2 regions of the Ureibacillus sp. FSL K6-2830 genome follow, and region 2 is predicted to be linked to the other one. Evidence: predicted binding sites of a transcription regulator. Region 2 holds the regulator's gene; the other holds the start of a gene.

Region 1 (8,548 bases), 630 kb from region 2:
AGCATCATTTCCATAAGGATTTATCCAAAGTTCGCTAGTAGGTGTTGCAATGATTGGTCGATGTCCTTTTAACAATAAATAAGCTCCGTATGTTGCAGCAAAATTTTTTGCTGTTTCTAAGCGATTCGCTTCAATTTCAGCAACTGATTTTCCCGTCAAGGTAGCCATTTCTCCTGGATGTGGAGTTAAAATAATATCCCCTTTATAATGTTGCAACTGTTTTAAATGGTTTTTAAGAAAATACAATCCATCTGCGTCTATAATGAGTGTTTGTGTTGTTAGCTGATCTAGCAATGTTCGAATTATTGCATCGCCGTCTAACTCTCTTCCCAATCCAGGCCCAAAGGCGATTGTTGTATATTTAGAAAAGTCGATTGTTTCAATAGCTTTCCAGTTAATAAATCCATTTGAATCGGATAGTGGGATAAAGAGACTTTCATGACATGTTCCAGCAACAAGTGGATAAATTTTTTCTGGAATAGCAAGGGTTACAAGACCAATTCCTGAGTGAAAAGCAGCCTTTGCTGTATAGACTGGCGCCCCTACATAATGTTTACAACCACCTATTACAAGGCAGTGTCCGAAAGCTCCTTTATGTCCATGTTTTATTCTTTGTGGCAGAGAGGATATTGCAGTAGCTTCATCTAGTAGTTTAGGCAGTTTTAATTGAAGGGTCTCAACAACTGAATCAGGAACGGAAATATCTGCAACTTCCCATTTGCCAATCACTGTAGGACCATCACCAACAAAAAATCCCATTTTTGGCATGGCAAAAGTAATTGTTTTCGTTGCTTTAATCGTTGTACTTGCGGCTTTACCCGTGTCGGAGTTAAGCCCAGAAGGAATATCCACACTTATTACATCTTTTTTTGAATCATTAACAGCTTCAATGATTTGATTGAACGGAAATCGAACTTCACCGGAAACTCCAGTTCCTAGCATCGCATCAATAATGACATCCGCCTGTTGAATATATGTAAATATATCATTTTCTTCAGCATTAAAGTGATAGAAAGGCAACTGACGATTTTTGTATACTTGAAAATGTATTCGAGCATCGCCTTTTAGTTTAGCTTCATTTCCAATAAAACAAAGTAATACATCGTATCCAAAATCAATTAATCGTCTTGCGATAACAAAGCCATCACCACCATTATTCCCGTACCCAGATAACACAAGTACACTAGTATTTTTGGGGTAGTCCTTTAAAATTGCTTGCACGACAGCGTTCCCTGCGTTTTCCATCAATACAGCACCAGGTAGCCCTAGCTGTTCCATTGTAAAATGGTCAAGCAGTTGCATTGTTTTTTGATTGGCAACATACATAAACAAACCTCCTTTACATAAGATGTTCTGAGATTTTTCTTCTTAACTTAATTTTACAATATAAAATGATCCATAATCATGAAACTTATGGAAACGATATACAGTCTAATAATTTGATTAGTTTGACTATGAGAAGGAATAAATTCATAATGATATAGTTAGTGTGAAAATAGAAATAAATATAAGAAATACATAAGGGGAAGAATAGATGGAAACTTGGATTCAAAGAATTATGGAGGATTTTGGGTATATAGGTGTATTCCTGTTAATTATGTTAGAAAACCTATTTCCTCCAATTCCTTCAGAAGTTATTTTAACCTTTGGTGGATTTATGACTACTTTTACTGATTTGACGGTCACAGGAGTAATCATTGCTTCAACTCTTGGTTCCGTTGCGGGCGCAATCATTTTATACGGTATTGGCTTGTTGTTGGATGTCGAACGGCTAGTAAAAATAGTTGATAAATATGGTCACATTTTAAGATTAACAAGAAACGATATTTATAAAGCTGATGCTTGGTTTGACAGATATGGTTTTTGGACTGTGTTCTTCTGTCGATTTATACCTCTCATTCGTAGTTTAATCTCCATTCCAGCCGGGATGAGTAATATGAAATTCTGGCTATTCATTTTATTAACGACATTAGGTACGTTAATATGGAATACTGTATTGGTGCATGTTGGTGCAACAGTTGGAGAGAATTGGGAGAAAATTGTAGAAGTGATGGACGTCTATTCAAACATTGCCTATGCAGTAATAGCCGTTGTTTTCATTTGGTTTGTTGTACGATTCATTCGTAAGAAAAAGTTATTTAAAAGAAAATAGAGGGAAGAGTTGTATTCTTCCCCCTTACTTTTAAATTAGCGTTACGAAAAAGATACAATATGCCTTGATGCACTTGGCAAGTATCGATTAGCTTATTAACTCAGTTCTTTTTTGACTTGATCCTTAGGCAATAGAAATGCGACTACTAAGATGATTGGTAATACGGAGATGATTTTCATTGTCATTTCTATTCCTATTGTATCCAGTAGCCAACCGATAGCGACAGATCCAACTGCACCCATTCCAAAGGCAAACCCCGTTGTCAGTCCTGCCATTGTTCCGATTTTGCTAGGTACTAATTCTTGAGCATAAACGACAGTTACAGAGAAGCTAATCATTATTAGTGTTCCGATAATAATTAAAAATACAGGTACAAGCCAAAGAGGCATGTACGGCAGTAATAAACATAAAGGAATCGGTACAACTACTGAAAGTAAAATGACATTTTTGCGACCGATGCGATCGGAAAGGGATCCTCCAAAAAATGTTCCAACAACGCCAAAAGCCATAAATATAAAGATTAAAATTTGGCCGATACGGGTAGTCAAATCATAATGATCTATTAAATAAAACACATAGTAATTTTGAATATTCGTTGTGTAAAAAGAGCGTGCAAAAATAATCGTAAACAGCAATATGAGAGCGATTCCCACTTGTTTTTTTGTTAATGGTGGCAAGGAAGAAATTAACACTTTTTTTTGCTTTTGGTTTAATTTCTCGGCATTTAATTGTCGAGCATACCATTTTGAAATGTTAAATAACAACACAATTCCGATAGCAACGAGAAGAAGCAATACAGCAGCCCCTCTTTGTCCTAATGCATCTAAAATAAAGGCACCAATTAAAGGAGCAATAGCTTGCCCAGAATTTCCACCGACTTGGTAAATCGATTGTGATAGGCCCCGCTTATTGCCTGCAGACATAAATGAAACGCGAGAGCCTTCCGGATGGAAAATGGCTGAACCAAATCCTAAAAAGATGGCAGCAATTAAAAGGATGTAATATTGATTAGCGAATGCAAACATACTTAAACCGATGAAGACGCTCATCATTCCTATAGGTAATGCGTATGCAATCGGTTTTTTATCACTAATAAAGCCGATGATCGGTTGAAGTGTTGAAGAAACCATATTTAATACAAAACTAATAAGCCCCAGTTGAGTAAAAGTAAAACCTAAATCTCTTGCAAGATAAGGGAACATTGCTGGTGCAATATTTTGAACAGTATCATTAATTAAATGTCCTATTGCAATGGCAATCATGATAGGGTAAATGGGAGTCCGTATGTTATTTTCTACCAATGGAACGTCACACCTTTAAATATTGATTATTACTTTATATGCTTATAATTCCACATTACATCAACATTCAATCTATTACTAATGGCTAGATTACTTTATTTGAATAGGTTATTTCTTCAAAGGGTAAACCCTAAATGATAATAAATTGTTTTAACCATTTACAATAAACAATTTTAAAATGAATTATACGATAAAGGAAGTAATTGCCTATGAAAACAAATCATTATATTCATTGGAAACGAAATATTAGCGTATTTCTAACGAGTCAAACGATATCGCTTTTCGGTTCTTCAATCGTTCAATACGCCATTATGTGGTACATCACGTTAACGACTCAGTCGGGAATCATGATGACGATTGCCATTCTCTGTGGATTTGTTCCTACTTTTTTATTATCGCCTTTTGCAGGAGTATGGGCAGATCGTTATAACCGGAAAATGTTAATTATCTTATCAGATTCCGCCATTGCTTTGGCTACACTTATTCTAGCTATTTTATTTTTAAGCGGTTATGAATCTCTTTGGATGCTCTTTATAATGTACGTCATTCGCTCATTTGGAACTGGTATTCAAACGCCGACAGTAGGGGCAATATTACCACAAATCGTTCCTGAAGAGCATTTAACAAAAGTGAACGGAATTAATGGCAGTATTCAAGCCCTTGTAATGCTGCTTTCACCAATGGTTAGTGCGGCTTTGCTTACTATTACAACGTTGGAAACACTATTTTTTATTGATGTCGTAACAGCTGCGATTGCGGTGGCAACTTTGCTATTCTTTTTACAAATTCCCCCGCATGAAAAAGCATTACAACAACAAATCAGCTATTTTGCTGACTTTAAACAGGGACTTGTTTATATTAAAAACAATGAATTCTTGAAAATTTTATTTATATATTTTGCGATATTCTTTGTTATGGCGGCCCCTGTTTCCTTCTTAACACCGTTGCAAGTAACTCGTACATTTGGAGAAGATGTATGGCGGCTTTCAGCGATCGAAATTGCATTTTCTATCGGTATGATGGCTGGGGGAGCAGTCATTGCTGTATGGGGAGGATTTAAAAACCGAACATATACGATGGCATTATCAAGTATAATATTCGGAGTTTGCACATTTTTATTAGGGATTGTGCCAAACTTCTGGTTTTATTGCTCCATTATGGCGTTGGCTGGAGTAGCGATGCCGTTATTTAATACACCTTCAACCGTACTTTTACAAGAAAAAGTTGAAGGAGACTATTTAGGGAGAATTTTTGGTGTACTGACAATGATTTCTACTTCCATGATGCCTTTAGGAATGCTAATTTTTGGTCCGATTAGCGATTTCATTAAAATTGAGTGGTTATTATTAGGAACAGGAGTAGCGATGTTCGTTCTTAGTTTTGTTTTAGTAGGAAACAAAGTATTAGTAGAGGCGGGAAAACCAAAGAATATGGAATCCAGCCAATAAAAAAGTGCGGCATGATTGCCGCACTTTTTTGGTCATTAATATACTAAACCGTATAATGCTTTAATGTGTGATAAGTAGCGTACATGGCTTGCTTCTTTCATAAGTGAAGCTGGTAAACCTTTTAGGTGAATATTGTTTTTACCAACAGTTGCTACACCGTCTTTACGTCCAAGGCTTGCAAGAGTACCAGAATTAACTGGGCTGAACTCTTTTAGTTTTTGGCCTTTAATTGTTGCGTAAATGTTGTAAGCTGCAGCTTCTCCCATTTGCCATGCATTTTGAGCAGTTGGTGCATATAATGGACGACCTCCATCTTCAGGAAGAGCAACGGAAGCATCTCCAACAACAAATACATCTTGATGTGATTTAGAACGTAAATACTCATCGATGATTGCTTTACCACGGTCGCATTCAAGACCAGATTCTTGAACGATTGGTAGAGCTGCAACTCCACCTGTCCAAACAAATGTGTTTGCTGTAATTGTGGAACCGTCTTTTAGTGAAATTACATTACCTTCTACACCTGTTACAGGAAGGCCAGTTAAGAATTCAACTCCACGAGCTTCTAAGCTTTTTGTTGCGCGTTCAATTAATTCATCAGGTAATACCGGTAAAATTTTTGGACCAGCTTCTATTAGTTTAATATTCAACTCGCTAGGGTCAACTGCGTATTTTGCACAAATATTTGGAGCGTTGTCTACAATTTCACCAACAAGTTCCACACCTGTTAAACCGCCGCCACCAATGACGATTGTTGCATCCGCAATATTTTTTGTTTTTGCATAGGAAGCAATTTTGCTTTCAATATGGTTGTAAATTCTTTTTGCATCATCTACAGATTTTAATACCATTGAGTTTTCTTCTAAACCAGGAATACCGAAGAAACCAGTTTGGCTACCAAGTGCTACAACTAAATAATCATAAGATAAGACAGAGCCGTTTGCTAAATATACTTCTTTATTTTTCACATTGAATGATTTTACTTCTTGGATAACCGTTTCAATGTCTTTACCTTTAAATAATTTCTTTAATGGGAAGGATATTGCTTGTTCAGAAATTGTTCCACCTGCAAGACGGTGTAATTCAGTAATTAATTGGTGATTAGGATATTTATTCACAACTGTGATTTTAGCTTCATCTTTACTTGCATATTTACGTAGTGTTAGGGCCGTTAATAACCCACCGTAGCCTGCACCTAAGATGACGATTTCTTTTGACATATTATTCCTCCGTCCTTACTTTATTAAATAAACAAAACCTTATTGATTTTTGCGTTCAGCTGAAACTTCTAAAAATGCATTAGCAAAGCGTAATAGTTTTTGAACTTCTGGGTCCTTCAACAATTTTAATACTCCGAATAAACCGATTGCTTCTTTAGATTCGTCTGCACGTTCTTTTGCTTCAATAGCTGTTTGTGCTAAGCTTTTTACAGTACTCACAACTGGTTCAGAAACTTCTTTAATTGCGTTAACTGTGTCGCTCTTTAATACATCATCTGTTGCTACTTGTTGTGCAAAATCATAAGCCTTTGTAAGAAGTCCTACTACTTCGGCAAGCTTTGGAAGCTGTTCTACTAAATATGTTAAGGACTCTTGCACTTCTGGTTTTAATAATTGATCCAGTAAATCTTGTTTTTCTTTCAAAGCCGACTCTTGAACTTGATTCACTAATTCTTCTGCCATTACCCATTCTCCTTTACTTATCATTGTGCCCATTATTAAAAACAGCATAGATACTTCACATACTATTAAAGAAAAAACTCTTCAATTATAACTATGTGAAATGTTTAACAATGTTAACTACAGTTTAAATATAATACAAATATTTCGTAAATCAAGTACTGTTTTTAATAGTGAGTGTTTTATTGGATGGTATGAATAAAAATAAAGATTGAAAGCGTTTTCCTTTTCTATAACTATTAATAACAAAAAAAGAAAACCCAATCATTTTTTGAATATTTCTTAAATTGTGACAAATATTTTACAAAAGTGTTGACTTTTTTTGAATTTGCCGTCAATTTGAATTATACGCTTTATCTATTATAATTTCTAATATTATTTTGCTATTTGTTATTAGAAATTGATAACGAAAAGTTAAAACAAAGATTTTTTATTATTATGTTTACGAAAATAAAAATTATGTTGATGAAAATGGAAAAAATTCAGCTATGGTGCTGAATTTTTTTATTAAATACATATTCATAATTTGTCGCTTCCATTAATGCTTTTTCTTCAATTGGTATTCGAATCGATAACATAATGAAGTTTAACAAGGTAAATACAATGGCAGTAAAATAAGCTTGAAACATAATTGGCAATATAATAATTTCACAACAAACAACGAAATAATTTGGATGTTTAAGAAAAGCATATGGTCCCTTTTTAACAATTTGAGCTCCTGGCAACACAATAATTTTCGTATTCCAATACATACCTAATGAAGATAAGCACCATATTCTTAAAGATTGTACGAGTAGAAAAATAATAAATAAAGGTAGAAAAAGAGGGGATATTGTACGTTCAAATACAATGACTTCTACAATTAAACTGATGAAGAAACTTACATGTAACAATATCATGAAGGGATAATGTGAGGCCCCTACTTCATAAGCCCCAAGTTGCAACATTTGTCTCTCGTTTCGTTTTGCAATAAACAATTCAAAAATTCTTTGTAAAATGACGATTGTTGTTACAATCATAAAAATTAGCATATTAATCCCTCCATTGCAGCAATACTGCTTCTCCACTAAATCCAGGTCCAAGAGCTACTATTAATCCATATGATTCATCTTTCTCGATGGTTTTCATATATTCATCTAAAACGTATAGTACCGTCGGCGATGACATATTGCCGTTTTGTTGAAGAATTTTTCGAGAAATAGCTGTATGTTTGTCGCTTAAATTCAGTGCTTCTTCGTAAGCTAATAACACTTTTTTCCCACCAGGATGGGCGATGAAATGTTCAAGATCATTTAATGAAATGCCTGCCTCTTTGAAAAATGAATGGATGAATGGCCCTAGCCAATTAGAAATAATTGTCGGTATACTTTTTGAAAAGATGACATGAAACCCATCGTTTCTAACGTCCCAACCCATCACATTTTCCGAGTTAGGCATCCATTTTGAAGCTGTTTGAATGATATATGGTACTGTTTTTCGATTTTCTACTTTCGCTTCATCACCACAAATTAAGGCGCAAGCAACACCATCAGCAAAAAGTGATGCGCCAATTAAATTGCTTTTTGAAAAGTCATTTCGTTGGAAAGTGAGGCTGCATAATTCCACGCAGATAACAAGCACTTTTTCCTTTGGATGGGCAAGACAATAATCGTAGGCTCTACTAATTCCAGATGCTCCTCCAACGCAACCAAGCCCCCAAATAGGTAAACGTTTGATCCGATCTGAAAATTTCAATTTATTCATGATTCGAGCATCAATGCTGGGAGTTGATATGCCTGTGCTAGATACAAAGAAGATGGCATCAATTTCTTCTGTCGAAATTGGTCTTTTTAAATATAGTTCGTTTTGTAGACAACTTTGAATAGCTTTTACACTATAATCCACTGACAATTGAATATATAATTGATTGCGTTCTTCAAAAGTATGATCTTCTTTATGCCATTCTAACGGTACGCAAAAATGCCGCGT
Region 2 (8,548 bases):
TTTGTTCGTTTCATTTTTATTTAATTTGAGGCTGTGTTACACGTTTTAAGAAGAATGATAAAAGTAGTGGAATAAGAGTAAAGCAAGTTGCTACAAAGAATGCTAATTCAATTCCTTCTAAAAGGGCCTGTTGGGTAATGCTTGCCATTACTTCCTCCGAAAATGTGCCAGCTTGCATCGCTTCCGCTGCCATTTTTTCTCCAACGGATGTAGCCTTTGTGTTCATCACCGCAATCAAGACTGCTGTACCAATGGAACCAGCAATTTGTTGAATGGTGTTATTTGCTGCAGTACCATGTGGATTCAATCGAGGCGCTAGAGAATTTAATCCATTTGTCATGACAGGCATCATCACTAAAGATATCCCGATTGTTCGCACAGTAAATACGGAAATGATATAAATAATTGAAGTGTCAATTGCTAAATGAGACAGTAAATATGTTGTAACCGTCATAATACTCATACCAATTATCGCCAATACGCGTGGACCAAACTTGTCAAACAAGCGACCAGTAATAGGTGACATTGCAGCCATAACAAGCGCTCCCGGTAACATCATTAACCCTGACTCCATCGGTTCGATATGACGCACACTTTGTAAATAAGCTGGAGTTAAAATCATTCCCCCTGTTAACCCCATTCCAAGCACGGAACTAAAAATTGCGGAAAGGGTATAGGAAGGAGCCTTAAAGATTTCCATACTTAAAAACGGAGATTCAAGTTTTAATTGTCTCAATACAAATAAAACGATGCCAATTATACCAATGATGATGATTGTAATAATTACAGGGTCGGACCATCCTTTATTACCAGCTGTACTAAATCCGTATAAAAGAGAACCGAACCCCATTGTACTTAACACAATTGAAAAATAATCCAATGATTTTTTTTTCGTTGGTATGACATTCTCTAATTTCCATAAACCTAATAAAACACTAATAACTGCAAAAGGCAAAATCATCGTAAATAGAATTCGCCAATTATAATGTTCTACAATATAGCCCGATAAAGTTGGACCGATTGCTGGTGCAGCCATCATAATAAGCCCGAAGAAGCCCATTGCTGTCCCACGTTTTTCAATTGGGAAACTAACTAACATCACATTCATTAAGAGCGGAGCCATAACGGATGAACCTGCAGCTTGAACCATTCTTCCGGCAAGCAATGTTCCAAAGTTAGGAGAGAAGGCTGCAAGTAGCGTACCTAAAGTAAAAATACTGGTAGCCACTACAAATAAAGGTTTTGTGTTAAATCTCGTGATGAAAAAAGCAGAGGCAGGGATTAAAACACCGCTAACTAACATATAGCCGTTAGAAAGCCACTGTACAGTTGCATAACTAATTTGAAAATCTTGCATGATGGTAGGTAATGCAACATTCATTAAGGTATTATTTAAAAACGAAATAAAGGCTCCTATAAACAATACAGCGATCATTAAATAAGGAGGCCTTTGTACTGACAGTTCTTTAGTCATATCTATTCACACTCTCTGTAACAATTTTCAAGCGAAATCTATTCTATACCTACAGTTCAAATTTATCAAGAAAAAATATTACCTTTTCATTTTACTTTAAATTTAGTAATTTTGAATTTATACTAGCAGTTCAATATTGTTATAGTGAAGATGTAAGCGAAAAAAAAGGTTCTTTCCATTGCTTCGGAAAGAACCCTTTTCTATTCAACACTGCCAAAAGGATGGCGTCTTTATTTATAACGTTATTACATCATGCCCATATCTGGCATTCCTGGATTTTGAGCTGGTGGTTCTGGAATGTCAGCAACCACTGCTTCAGTTGTTAAGAATAATGCAGCTACACTAGCAGCATTTTGTAATGCTGAACGAGTTACTTTAGCTGGGTCAACAATACCTGCATCAATCATGTTTACCCATTCACCAGTTGCAGCATTAAAACCAACGCCAACTTCTTCACGTTTTAAGCGATCAACAATGATTGATCCTTCTAAACCAGCATTTTCTGCGATTTGACGAACTGGTTCTTCTAGAGCACGTAACACAATTTTCACACCAGTTGCTACATCGCCATCTACTTCATCTAATACTTTTTCTACTGCTTTATAAACATTTACTAATGCAGTACCACCACCTGCAACGATTCCTTCTTCAACCGCTGCACGAGTAGCGTTTAATGCGTCTTCGATGCGAAGTTTACGCTCTTTTAATTCTGTTTCAGTAGCAGCACCTACTTTAATTACTGCTACACCGCCAGCTAATTTCGCTAAGCGTTCTTGTAATTTTTCTTTATCAAATTCTGAAGTTGTTTCTTCAATTTGAGCACGGATTTGATTTACACGTGATTCGATAGCAGCTTGATCTCCAGCACCTTCAACGATAGTAGTGTTGTCTTTATTTACAACTACTTTACCAGCGCGTCCTAAAGATGTGATATCAGCTGTTTTTAAGTCTAAGCCAAGGTCAGAAGTGATAACTTGTCCACCTGTTAAAATGGCAATATCTTCAAGCATTGCTTTACGGCGGTCACCGAATCCAGGTGCTTTTACAGCAACTACTTGGAATGTACCGCGTAATTTGTTCAATACTAATGTTGCAAGAGCTTCACCTTCGATATCTTCAGCGATAATTAATAATGGTTTGCCTTGTTGTACTACTTGCTCTAATAATGGAAGAATATCTTGAATGCTAGAGATTTTCTTATCAGTAATTAAAATGTAAGGATTTTCAAGCACTGCTTCCATTTTATCAGTATCTGTTACCATGTAGTGAGATACGTAACCGCGGTCAAATTGCATACCTTCTACTACATCTAATTCAGTATTGAAACCTTTTGATTCTTCGATTGTGATTACACCGTCAGTTCCAACACGTTCCATCGCTTCAGAGATGAATTTACCTACTTCTTCATCGGCTGCAGAGATAGAAGCAACTTGTGCGATTTCTTCTTTATTTTGAACTTGACGAGAAATGTTTTTCAATTCTTCAATTGCAGCGGCTACTGCTTTATCAATACCTTTGCGAATTCCTACAGGGTTTGCACCGCTTGTTACGTTTTTCAAACCTTCACGAATCATTGCTTGTGCTAAAACTGTTGCAGTTGTTGTACCGTCACCTGCTACTTCGTTTGTTTTAGAAGCAACTTCTGCAACTAATTTTGCACCCATGTTTTCATAAGGATTTTCAAGTTCGATTTCTTTCGCAATTGTTACACCGTCATTAGTAATTAAAGGTGAACCAAATTTCTTTTCAAGTACAACGTTACGACCTTTAGGACCTAATGTTACTTTTACAGCGTTTGCTAATTTATCTACACCTTGTAACATTAACGAACGAGCTTCTTCTGCAAATTTAATATCTTTTGCCATTTTGCCTTACCTCCATTTATTTTTATCTATCGGTAATCAAAATCGGTATAAATACGCCTGACATTTCATACAATGAAAGAAGCGCAATTTTACTTTCTATATGATTATAAAACAGCTAAAATATCGCTTTCTCTTAAAATTAAATATTCTTTACCTTCATATTTCACTTCTGTTCCGGCATATTTAGAGAAGATAATCACATCGCCTTCTTTTACTTCAGGCTCAACGCGAGTGCCGTTGTCTAATACACGACCAGAACCTACAGCAACCACTTTTCCTTCTTGTGGTTTTTCTTTTGCTGAATCAGGTAGTACAAGTCCAGAAGCAGTTTTTTCTTCTACCTCAACTAATTCGATAATCACGCGATCTCCTAATGGTCTTAGCAAGTGAAACAACCTCCTACATTTCGTATTTTATCTTCCATTATTAGCACTCTTATCACCCGAGTGCTAACAATTATATAATAATGAATCATCCTTTTTTTTGCAAGTGAGAAGTATAAAAAATTTCTTTTCTTTGTATCTTCCTCTACAATAGAATATGATTAGTAAAAACACCATTCCTTAGTTTGAATCGGAAAGATTAATTTTATGATTACATTTTAATGAATTTGCATAAGAAAGAGGGAAATATACGATTGGCTAATTCGCAAAATATTCAAACTCAAAAGACCGCTTTTTATGTATTAATCACTTATATCTGTTTTCAACTTTCTTCTTTTCTACTATGGATTCCCCCGCTAAAAAGTTTCTTTTTAGGCTTTATTGATTTAGAGGGGCGTTTAGCGTATATTGCATTAGCAGGCTGGTGGTCATCCATTACCGCAGGAATAGCATTAATTATTTCTTTTATCTTGATCTCCAAAAATAAAAACTTTTGGAATTGTTTAAAAGGAGAAAAAATGCCATTGTCGGTAGCAATTGGTTGGGGAATTATCGGTTTTTTCATGATTTATTTAGGTCAAGTGATTGGTATTCAAATTGAATCGGCATTAGGCATTGAGCTTGGCTCTGAAAATACTGAAGCCATTATAAATATTACAAAAATCGCACCAATCATGATTCTAGCTTCCGTTATTTTTGGACCAATTTTAGAAGAACTTGTGTTTCGCCGCGTAATATTTGGATCGATTATGCAAGCACAAAATAATTTTTGGTTAGCTGCCTTCATAAGTGCAATTGTCTTTGCGATTATTCATTTAGATTTTAGTCATATCATTCTTTATACCATAACTGGTTTTATTTTTGCCTTCCTATATAATAAGACAAAACGTTTAATCACTCCAATTATCGCGCACATGATGCTAAATGGTTTTGTTACATACTTACAATTGAACATTGAAAAAATTCAACAATTTTTTCATTAAGATAGCCTGCTTTATAAGCATGAATAAAGAAAAAGCCTATTTTCCATGAATTTCATAGAAAATAGGCTTTAATTTTGTTCCTTCATTTGTTCAATTAGACGTCTTTGTTCTGCTAACGCAGCTTCCACTTGTTGTCTTTGTTCCGCTTCCTTTTCTTCTTGCATACGCTGTTCTTCTGCTTTTAAATATTTCTTATATCCGATTTTTGCAATAGCAATGCTAATTTCATACAAAACAAATAACGGAATGGACATTAGAATATATGAAATTAAGTCAGGTGGCGAAATTAATACGGCAATAACAAATAATACAAAGTAAGAATACTTTCTAAACTTTGACATTAAGTTTGGATTCAATACCCCGAGACGGGATAAAAACAATGTAATGACTGGAAGTTGAAATAAAAAACCAAATGGAATCACTAATTTAAATAAAAAAGAGAAATATTCGTTAATGCCGATTGTTTGCTGAATATCTAACCGCTCCGACAAGTTCATCATGAAATTCATAACGTTTGGGAAAAGAATAAAGTAAGAAAACAATAATCCAACTAAAAACAAAACAAAGGAATACGGTATATATTTTAATGTTGCTTTCCTCTCAGATTCATACAAGCCCGGTGCAATAAATGCCCAAAGTTGGTACAAAATCACCGGAGATGTCAAAATTAATGCTACAAAGAAGGATACTTCTAAATATACAGTAAGCGGGTCGCTTACTTTGAATGCATTTAATGTTAATGCCTCTAATTCTTCATTATCATGCTGAATGAATTTAATGATTGGTTCTGCAACATAGAATCCAGCTATTAATGCGATAACGAAAAAAACAGCACAAATAATTAAGCGCTTTCTTAATTCCTCTATATGTTCTATAATAGGAAGTTCTTTTGGATCCATTTTTCTTTTAGACATCCTTATTATTACTTATTGTGTTCTTGTTCTTTCGTTTCAACTTTCTCAATGGATTTTTGTTGCTGATCTATCTCTATGATGTTCTTTTTATCAGTAACATCGCTATCATCTATTAAACCTTGTGTACCCTTTTTGAACTCACGCAAAGTCGTTCCCATTGCTCGTCCAAATTCAGGTAATTTTTTCGGTCCGAAAATAATCAATGCAACAATCCCGATAATAATAAGGGCAGTTGGTGTAATTGCACTTAAATGCACAACCATCGATGACACCTCCTCAGTTTATGTATTTATTTTACCCCAATTCGACATATTTTGCATTACATAACGGAAATAGATTGTGAAAACTTTTTATCAATCACTATTTCGAATTAAATAAATTAAAGCCTCTAGTTCAACTGCTAAATCGATATTCATTACTTTCATCGTTTCCGGAACATTTAAACGAACAGGAGTAAAATTCAATATTCCTTTTGCGTTGATTGCTGATAAGCGATCGGCAATGGCTTGGGCAGAGCGTGAAGATACAGTTAATATTGCAAGTTCTGCATTATATTTTTGATACATTTCTTCTAATCGATCGGGATGATAAACTGGGATTCCATTTACTTCATGCCCTTCCATTGGCGCCTTTGTATCGAACGCAACAACGATTCTCGTATTATGATTTTTTTGGAAATTATATTTCAAAAGGGCATTTCCTAAATTCCCCACGCCAATAAGAGCGACATTCGCGCCGTCATCTTGATCTAGAATTTGTCTAAAAAATTCCAACAAATACAAAACATCATATCCATATCCTTTTTTACCTAAGGCGCCAAAATAAGAAAAATCTCTTCGAATTGTAGCGGAGTCAATCTTCATTGCCTCACTTAATTCTTGAGATGAAACTCTCTGTTTTCCATCATTTGCAAAGTTCTGTAAAAACCGATAATAAAGAGGAAGTCTTTTTGTTGTCGCCTGTGGAATTTTTATATCTCTTTTCACAATAATCCCCCTGTTAACTTCAACTCGAAATTGATTTTATATTACTAAACATAGCTAAATAAGTAAAGCGTTCACATTGCTTGAATTCCTGTCTTCTATTACACTAATAGTAGTGAACAGAGGTGTAAACATGATCATACTTCAAGTAAATCAATTAACAAAATCATTCTTATCTGATGAAATATTAAAGGATGTAAAATTAGAAGTTCAACACCGTGACCGTGTCGCATTAGTAGGTCGCAACGGTGCGGGTAAATCTACGTTATTAAAAATCATCGCTGGACAATTGTCTTACGATTCTGGCGAAATCATTATTCCTAAAGATATAACAATTGGGTATTTAGAACAACATGCTGGTCTTGAATCCAAACGTACAATTTGGGAAGAAATAATGACGGTGTTTGAACCGTTAAAAAAACAAGAAATGCGACTTCGCGAATTAGAACAACAAATGGCTGACCCATCCGTGTATGAGAGTCCAACGAATTACTCTCGTATTATGGCAGAATATGATCAACTACAACATTCTTTTAAAGAAGCAGGTGGCTATCAATATGAAGCAGATACACGTTCCGTACTCCATGGTATGAAATTCTTCCCCGACATGTATGATAAACCTGTTTCTTCCTTATCGGGTGGTCAACGAACACGACTTGCCCTTGCAAAATTGCTACTAAGTAAACCGGATTTACTGATTTTAGACGAGCCTACGAACCATTTAGATATCGAAACATTAAGTTGGCTTGAAAATTATTTAAAAGCTTATACAGGTGCCATTTTAATCGTTTCTCACGATCGTTATTTTCTCGATCAAATCGTCAATATCGTTTATGAAGTATCAAGAACTCGCGTAACAAAGTATATAGGAAATTATAGCGATTATTTGGACCAAAAAGCAAAACAATATGAACGCGATTTAAAAATGTATGAGCAACAGCAAGATGAAAAAGCGAAACTTGAAGCCTTTATTCAAAAAAATATCGCACGTGCTTCTACAGCAAAACTTGCAAAAAGCCGAAGAAAAATGTTGGAACGTATCCAATGGATGGATGCCCCAATAGGCGATGAAAAATCAGCAAAATTCGGATTTGATATCGAAAGACAAAGCGGAAATGATGTACTATCAATCGATGATTTATCAATTGGATATGAGCAAAATCAAATGATTTCTGAAAATATCTATTTGCGCATCTTCCGACAAGATCGAGTTGCGATAGTAGGACCGAACGGAGTCGGAAAATCCACTCTATTAAAAACCATTGTCAAAGATTTATCTCCACTCTCTGGAAGCATTCGTTATGGAACGAACGTTAAAATTGGCTATTACGATCAAGAACAAGCAAAACTCGATAGTAATAAAACCGTTTTAAATGAACTTTGGGATGAATGGCCGTTAATGAATGAAAAAGAAATTCGTTCCGTTTTAGGTCAATTTTTATTTAGTGGCGATGATGTACTAAAACTTGTTAATACATTATCCGGTGGGGAAAAAGCACGCCTTGCCTTAGCAAAACTCATGTTGCAAAAAGCAAATTTCCTCGTATTAGACGAACCAACGAACCATCTTGATTTAGACAGTAAAGAGGTCTTAGAGAATGCGTTGATGGACTATCCAGGAACGATACTATTCGTTTCCCATGACCGTTATTTCATGAATAAAATTGCTACAAAAGTCGTTGAACTATCCGCCACAGGCACATTTGAGTATTTAGGTGATTATGATTATTATGTAGAGAAAAAACAAGAATTAATGGAATTAGCTGAACTGAATGAAACAAAGCATGAAGCAAAACAGGAAGAAATCAAAATCCAGCATCCATCTTCAGTAAACAAAGAAGTCAAAAAACGAGAGCGTCAAATTCGAAGAAAAATTGAAGAGCTTGAAAAAGAAATGTCCAATTATGAAGAGGAAATTAACAATATCGAACTGAAGCTCTGTGAAC

What was found. The regulator Rex, encoded in region 2, represses fermentation and respiration genes when NADH is low (regulators of the CRP and FNR family bind a similar motif). The targets are predictions, from matches to a motif close to TTGTGAAATATTTCACAA.
Region 1: the regulator Rex is predicted to act here: its motif matches at 6,677-6,694, upstream of NSU17_RS06310 (DUF1641 domain-containing protein).

Annotation. Positions count from the first base shown of each region.
Region 1 covers NZ_JBBOQR010000001.1:1,281,151-1,289,698, reverse strand. Annotated here, with positions in the region: gene NSU17_RS06335 (NAD(P)H-hydrate dehydratase) at 1-1,326, opposite strand, end outside; gene NSU17_RS06330 (DedA family protein) at 1,535-2,152, shown strand; gene NSU17_RS06325 (MFS transporter) at 2,248-3,414, opposite strand; gene NSU17_RS06320 (MFS transporter) at 3,663-4,901, shown strand; gene NSU17_RS06315 (NAD(P)/FAD-dependent oxidoreductase) at 4,937-6,121, opposite strand; gene NSU17_RS06310 (DUF1641 domain-containing protein) at 6,161-6,583, opposite strand; gene NSU17_RS06305 (isoprenylcysteine carboxyl methyltransferase family protein) at 7,063-7,611, opposite strand; gene NSU17_RS06300 (type III polyketide synthase) at 7,613-8,548, opposite strand, start outside.
Region 2 covers NZ_JBBOQR010000001.1:1,915,548-1,924,095, reverse strand. Annotated here, with positions in the region: gene NSU17_RS09450 (DHA2 family efflux MFS transporter permease subunit) at 17-1,474, opposite strand; gene groL (chaperonin GroEL) at 1,720-3,339, opposite strand; gene groES (co-chaperone GroES) at 3,444-3,725, opposite strand; gene NSU17_RS09435 (CPBP family intramembrane glutamic endopeptidase) at 3,977-4,705, shown strand; gene tatC (twin-arginine translocase subunit TatC) at 4,774-5,604, opposite strand; gene tatA (twin-arginine translocase TatA/TatE family subunit) at 5,628-5,882, opposite strand; gene NSU17_RS09420 (redox-sensing transcriptional repressor Rex) at 5,973-6,605, opposite strand; gene NSU17_RS09415 (ABC transporter ATP-binding protein) at 6,736-8,548, shown strand, end outside.